DNA from 2 places in the Brevibacillus sp. HB1.1 genome. Region 2 is predicted to be linked to the other one. Evidence: riboswitches for the same ligand, from Rfam matches in the RefSeq annotation. Region 2 holds a riboswitch; the other holds the start of a gene.
What was found. Region 2 has a riboswitch for S-adenosylmethionine ahead of HPY27_RS05840 (ABC transporter permease). Riboswitches for the same ligand answer to the same signal wherever they lie in the genome.
Positions count from the first base shown of each region.

Region 1: it holds a riboswitch for S-adenosylmethionine, as region 2 does, so the genes downstream of both, HPY27_RS25280 (methionine ABC transporter ATP-binding protein) here and HPY27_RS05840 (ABC transporter permease) in region 2, are expected to answer to the same signal.

Region 1 is NZ_JABMIV010000012.1:127,901-131,234, forward strand. It holds gene HPY27_RS25270 (GerAB/ArcD/ProY family transporter) at 1-836, shown strand, start outside; gene HPY27_RS25275 (Ger(x)C family spore germination protein) at 836-1,996, shown strand; SAM riboswitch class I at 2,103-2,219, shown strand; gene HPY27_RS25280 (methionine ABC transporter ATP-binding protein) at 2,321-3,334, shown strand.
Region 2 is NZ_JABMIV010000002.1:167,725-171,058, forward strand. It holds gene HPY27_RS05835 (ABC transporter permease) at 1-545, opposite strand, end outside; gene HPY27_RS05840 (ABC transporter permease) at 550-1,482, opposite strand; SAM riboswitch class I at 1,592-1,696, opposite strand; gene HPY27_RS05845 (sulfite exporter TauE/SafE family protein) at 1,817-2,608, opposite strand; gene HPY27_RS05850 (MBL fold metallo-hydrolase) at 2,640-3,334, opposite strand, start outside.

The sequences.
Region 1 (3,334 bases), on a different contig from region 2:
TGACTTATTTTTTTATATCGGCGGGAGTTATTCTGCGCAACTACATCGAAGTGGTCCAAACATGGGTGTTTCCGAATTTGCCTACGTGGATTTTGTCTGGAATCATCTTGTTTCTCGTGTATTACACCATTGTGGGGGGGATTAGAGTAGTAGCCGGATATACGTTTTTTTCGATTGCGGTAACGATCTGGCTTTTATGTGATCTTTATTTTCCGCTGCAATACGCGCATTGGGAGTATTTGTTTCCGATCATGGACAGCAGTTTGGAGAACCTTTTCAAAGGAATGCTGGCCATGTCTTTGACCAGTGTTGGCTTTGAGGTGATCTACGTGGTTTACCCCTTTGTAGAAAATAAAGATAGGGTCAACAAAAGTACCCAGTGGGCGGTGCTGGTGACGTATCTGGCGTATTTGCTTATCATGCTCGTGTCCCTGGTCTTCTTTAGTCAGGGTCAGCTTATGCGGACGATCTGGGCGACACTCAATCTGCACAAGATGGTGTACCTCCCCGTTCTGGAAAGGTTCGAGCTGGTTGTCATTTCTTTGTGGCTCATCGTCATCTTGCCCAATATTATGTTGTATTTGTGGTGCTCTGCACGTGGACTCAAACGCCTCTTCGGATTCAACTTGCGAACATCGTTGAATTGGATTATGCCCCTGATCTATATTACTTCATTGACGGTGTTTACAAGGTTGGAGATGAATATGATCAATGATTGGTATGGGAAAACGAGTATGTATGTTGCATTCCTGTACCCCTATTTTTTGTACATCATGGTTCTGCTAAAGCAGCGAACGCAACCGGCGAAATCGACGAGCAAAGGGGAAAGTGCCTGATGCGACATGATCGAAAATACGCGATGCCCTTGTTGAAGCGGTTTTTGGCGCTGTGGTGTTCGGGCATCTTGATTGTAACAGGCTGCTCGGATCGGCAAATTTTCGATGAAACAGGACTTGCAACGGCTGTCGGCTATGATCTGTTAAAAGATGGCAAAATTCGCGGGACGTCTGTCATGCCTTCCATTAATCCAGAGGCAAGGCATAAGATACAGATCTTATCAGCCACAGGGGAAACCAGCAAAGGAATCCGGGATAAGATGAATTTGCAATCAGACAAAAGAGTATTGGGTGGGCAAATTCGTGTTGCCCTCTACAGTGAAAACTTTTCAAAGCAGGGACTTGGCAGCATCATTGACACGTTGTATCGGGATTCGTCCCTTTCTAGCAGGATTTATCTTTGTGTGTTTGCAGGCGAAACATATGATATGCTGACGTATCCTTATTCAGAACAAGGGAATATTGGAATCTACCTGTATCGTTTGATTGAGCAAAATATCCGTGGGGAAAAAATTCCTTCTTCGACCATGCATGAGTTTTTCCGGGCTTACTATGAAAAAGGGATCGACCCGGTCATGCCGTACATAGAAAGAAAGGGAGATGAACTGAAAATCAAAGGCATCGCCTTATTCAAAGGTGATCGTTATGTGTCATGGGTTACACCCAAGGAAGCCTTTCTACTCAAACTTATCCACGGAAAGTTCCGCATCGGCAGCTATGATACTTCTGTTCCTACTGCTATTTTTGGGGAGTCACCCAAAAACCACAACAGCAAAAAAGTCCAGGTGCAGCTCGTTTTCGATACAATTTCCAGCCATGCGAAAATCAAATTAAGCCAAATATCCCCACCAATCTTCGATATTCATGTCAAGTTGCATGCCCGAATTTTGGAGTTAACCATCCCGCTAAAGCTAGAAAATGCCAAGTTGCTGAAAATCATGGAACATGCACTGGAGAAAGAGCTTGAAAAAGAATTGCATAAACTCATAAGCAAACTGAAGAGCCTCGATGTTGACCCAATTGGCTTCGGCTCGATCTATCGTTCAGAGAAAAGAGGAATGGCCAACATGACGCAGGCTGAATGGCGAAAGATGTTTCAGGATGCAACGTTTCGCTTCCACGTAAAGTCAAAAATCATCCGCAACGGCGTCATGGATTAAAAAACTTTTCCTTCTATTACTATTGACGTGATATTTCCGAAAAGGATATAATCCGTTTTGTATCATCATGAAATAGAAAAGACGAACATAATATACGTAGATATCTTTCTTATCAAGAGAGGCGGAGGGACAGGCCCTATGAAGCCCGGCAGCCGGTTCATTTTCGGATGAACGTCGCGGTGCCAATTCCTACAAGATTGTTTGGATCTTGTATAGATGAGAAGGGTGGATGCGAACGTATAACATTGCGTTGCAGCCCCTTTTTCGTTTATGAAAAAAGGGGTTTTCTGATTTTATTTAGATTGTGGTCGGGAGGTGGATGCGTTGATCCAACTGCGTCATTTGCATAAAAGCTATCAAGTACAAGGGAAAACCATCCCAGCGTTAACGGGGATCGACCTTTCCATAGAGCAAGGAGAAATATACGGGATTATCGGACACTCTGGTGCAGGGAAAAGTACGTTGATCCGATGCATCAATTTGCTGGAGCGTCCAACTTCAGGGGAAGTTATTGTGGACGGCGTCGATTTGACAAAGCTGGATGAAGGGAAGCTGCAAGAAAAGCGCCGCTCAATCGGCATGATTTTTCAGCACTTCAACTTGCTGTCTTCTTCGACAGTCGGCGAAAATGTCGCTTTTCCGCTCAAGCTGGCAAAGCGTCCGAAGGCAGAGATTGATAAGAAAGTGAACGAGCTGCTAAAGCTGGTTGGCTTGGAGGCACATAAGGACAAATATCCGTCCCAACTGTCTGGCGGACAGAAGCAGCGTGTAGGGATTGCTCGGGCGCTCGCGAATGATCCAAAAGTGCTGCTCTGTGACGAAGCTACATCGGCTCTCGATCCGCAGACGACGAACTCCATTCTGGCACTCCTCTTGGACATCAACCGTAAGCTGGGCTTGACCATTGTGTTGATTACCCACGAGATGCACGTCATTCGCTCCATTTGTGATCGTGTTGGCGTCATTGATGGAGGAAAGATCGTCGAGTCGGGTAACGTACTGGATGTATTCCTTCGTCCGCAGCATCTAACGACACAAGAATTCGTGGAACAAGTAGCGGATTCTACAGAGCTGCGTGAAGCAGTCGCGCACGAAAAGGCCTCGGGGAACCGCACGATTGCTCGTGTCACCTTCCTCGGAGAAAAAACGTATCAGCCGATCCTGTTCCAGACAATGCAAGAGACTGGTACGGTATTCAGCATTTTGCAGGGAACAATCTCCCGCATGAAGGATACGCCGTATGGTCAGTTGGTGATCGAGCTGGAAGGCGATGTCGCACAGAATCAAAAGACCATTGAGACGCTGCGCCAACGTGGCTTGGAAGTAGAGGTGATATAA
Region 2 (3,334 bases):
AGGGCAATAATGATCGTTGCGAGTCCAGGCTCCAGAACCACCATCAGCAGGATTACCACCAGGAGATACGGAATGCTGTACAGAATTTCAGCCAATCGCATCAGGATGTTGTCCACACGGTCGCCCAGCTTGTTCCTCCCTGCCATGTAGCCGGATATCCCGCCGATGCAAACACCGATCACTAGGTCGATAGCAGCTGCCGCCACACCAATAAATAAAGAGATTTGACCGCCTACCCAGGTACGTGCCCACATGTCCCGACCCAAGTCATCCGTTCCAAACCAATGCTCGCCCGACAGTGGCAGATTTCCCTTCGTCAATGACTGTTCATGCGGGCTGTGGGGAACCAGCATCGGCCCGATGATGGAGAGGGTCACCACTGCCAAGAGAAGGAAGAACCCGAGCATTGCCAGCTTGTTGCGGAATACTCGCTGCAATACCTCCTGCCAATACCCAAGACTGGGGCGTTCCCGAAATTCCTCGGATAGCCGGGTTCGGTCTACTGGTCGAAACAGCGAATCCAGTTGTGTTGCCTGATTGGCCATAACGCTACTTCCCTCCACTCGTCAATCTGATGCGCGGGTCAATCACCCGATACAGCAGGTCGATGATGTACAACGTAAAAATGAGGACAAAGCTGTAAAATACTGTGGTGCCCAAAATAACAGGGTAATCGCGGTTAAAAATACTTTCCACGAAGTATTTGCCGAGCCCGGGAATGGCAAAAATCTTTTCCACCACAAAGGTTCCGGTCATCAGGTTGGCAAACAGCGGACCGATAAAGGTAAGAACCGGCAATATGGCATTGCGCATCCCGTGTCTAACGACAATAGAAAAGGTGCCAAGCCCTTTCGCCTCCGCTGTGCTTATGTATTCCTGTTGCCAAACCTCAAGCATGCTGGCTCGTACGAAACGAGCGATAATGGCGAGCGGACCGATAGCGAGCGCAAGCGTTGGAAGAATCGAGTGTTCCCAGCTCCCCCACGCAGCAACGGGAAACAGCTCCCATTTGACCGCCAAGTACTTGATCAACAGTGGCGCCAGAATAAAACTGGGGACGGAGATCCCGATGATGGCTGCAAACATAGACAAGAAATCCAGCGTTCGATTGTGATAGAGTGCCGCTACGATTCCCAGTGTGATTCCACCTGCTAGCGCGACAATAAACGACTGGAGTCCCAGAACAGCCGATGCGGGAAATCCTTCTGCAATCAGCGTGTTCACATCCCTCGTCTTGGACTGGATAGAGGGCCCCAAGTCAAATTGCAGCAATCCTTTCAGATAGAGCAGGTACTGTACCGTGATTGGCTGATCCAGGTTGTACTCCGCCCGCATGTTCTTTACCACTTCTTCTGGAAGCATTTTGGCGTCAGACGCAAACGGGTCACCCGGAATCAGGTGCATGGTCACAAACGTCACCGTGACAATGATCCACAGCGTAACGATCATGAGAAGGCCACGCTTGACCGCATAATGAAGCACGTTGTTTCCTCCTTCACATAACACATAGTAAAAAGATATGAATACTAAGAATTATAAATATAGAAAACCCCTCTCCGAAAAGAAGAGGGGCGATTACACGGTTCCCACCTTCTCATCTCGCAGAATAACTCCGCAGGAATTAGCACCGTAAGGTCAATCAGACCAAGGTTGCCGGGTTTCATCGGGCCAGCCCCTCCACCACTCTCGATAAGAATGTTCTATGAAATTTAATTTCATCGTAAAATTCTTTTTTATCTTATCATTTTACTCGGATATGTCAATGCTGTTCAATGACAATTGATTTTTCTTTATAATTTATGGAAAAAGTAAATCTTCACACACGTGTGGATATAAGGATGTCAGCCCAAATCTTAATTGTGGTAGCTAGGATCAACAAGGCAAGAATGGTCTGGAGAATCCGGGTGCCCAAACGTTTGCTGACCTTCGTACCGAGTGGCGCTGCCATGATGCTGGCGATTACCATGATCACGGATGGCCACAGCAATATGTCCCCCGCCATCCATTTCCCTATCGTCGAACCGATGGAAGAAAGAAAAGTGATGGCAAGAGATGAAGCAATCGTAACTCTTGTCGGAATCTTGAGGATGGTCAGCATGATGGGAACCAAAATAAAAGCGCCAGCTGCCCCGACAATTCCGGAGGCGCCTCCGACAATCAAAGCGGATAATACGGCTGTTGGTTTATGAAAGATAACCTCGGTCTGTTCACGTCCGTCCATCCGCTTTTTTGGCAGAAACATCAAGATTACAGCAATGGTGGCCAAGATGGCGTAAACGATATTGATAGCATCTGCCGAAAGAAATTTTCCTCCATACCCTCCAAGCAAGCTCCCAACAATAATGGCACTTCCCATATACGCAACGAGCTGGTAATGAATAAGCTTATCTTTGCGCAGAGTCCAAACAGCAGCTAGGGTGGCAAAAAATACTTGGACTGCACTTATTCCGGATACTTCGTGAGCTGTGTAAGCAACGAATCCAAGGGCGGGCGGAATGTACAGAAGCATCGGATACTTGATGATGGAGCCCCCGATTCCGACGAGACCAGAGATAAATGATCCCGCGAAACCGATAACAAACAGTGTGATCACAAGGTCGATAGTCATACGCTCACCCTTTGCAATACCTCGCTTCGTTTTATCCTCGTTCTACGATTGCCAAGCCGTCTATTTGCCATTTCAAGATTCCGCCGCTCAAATTCATGACATCCTTGAATCCGTTTGCTTTTAGAATGCTTGCGGCAATAGCGGATCGGGCACCGGAACGGCACTGTACGAGAAGCGGCTTATCGAGAGGAATCTCATCCAGCCGCTTGGCGAGCGTACCGAGCATGATGTGCTGTGCATCCGGAATGTGTCCTTCCTTCCACTCAGCCAGATTCCGTACATCTACTACGTGTACTTCTCCCTTTTCCACCCGTTCTGCAATCTCCAACGGTGTTACCTCTTCGATTGTCTCGAGCGAAGACACTTCCCTTTCCATTAACTTGCCACTGTCGATAAAGCCTGTGACATAATCAATCCCTACGGCATGCAAGGCCTGCAAAATCCCGTCCAGATCATCTGGGGTGGCCATGAAGTGAACCGGGCGATCGTAATCGACAATCCAGCCCGCCCAGTTGGCAAATGACTTGTTAAAAGGAATGTGAAGTGTTCCCGCCAGATGCCCCTTCGCAAATTTCTGGAAAGGACGCGTATCAATAATCTGTCCGTTTTCCAGCGATTCCTTTACCTGTTCAAACGAGTTGAACTCTTGAACAACAGGGAGTTCCTTAAGCAAGGCAGGGCCTTCCTTATTCACGCGTTTCATCACTGCAAAATACGTTGGTGGCT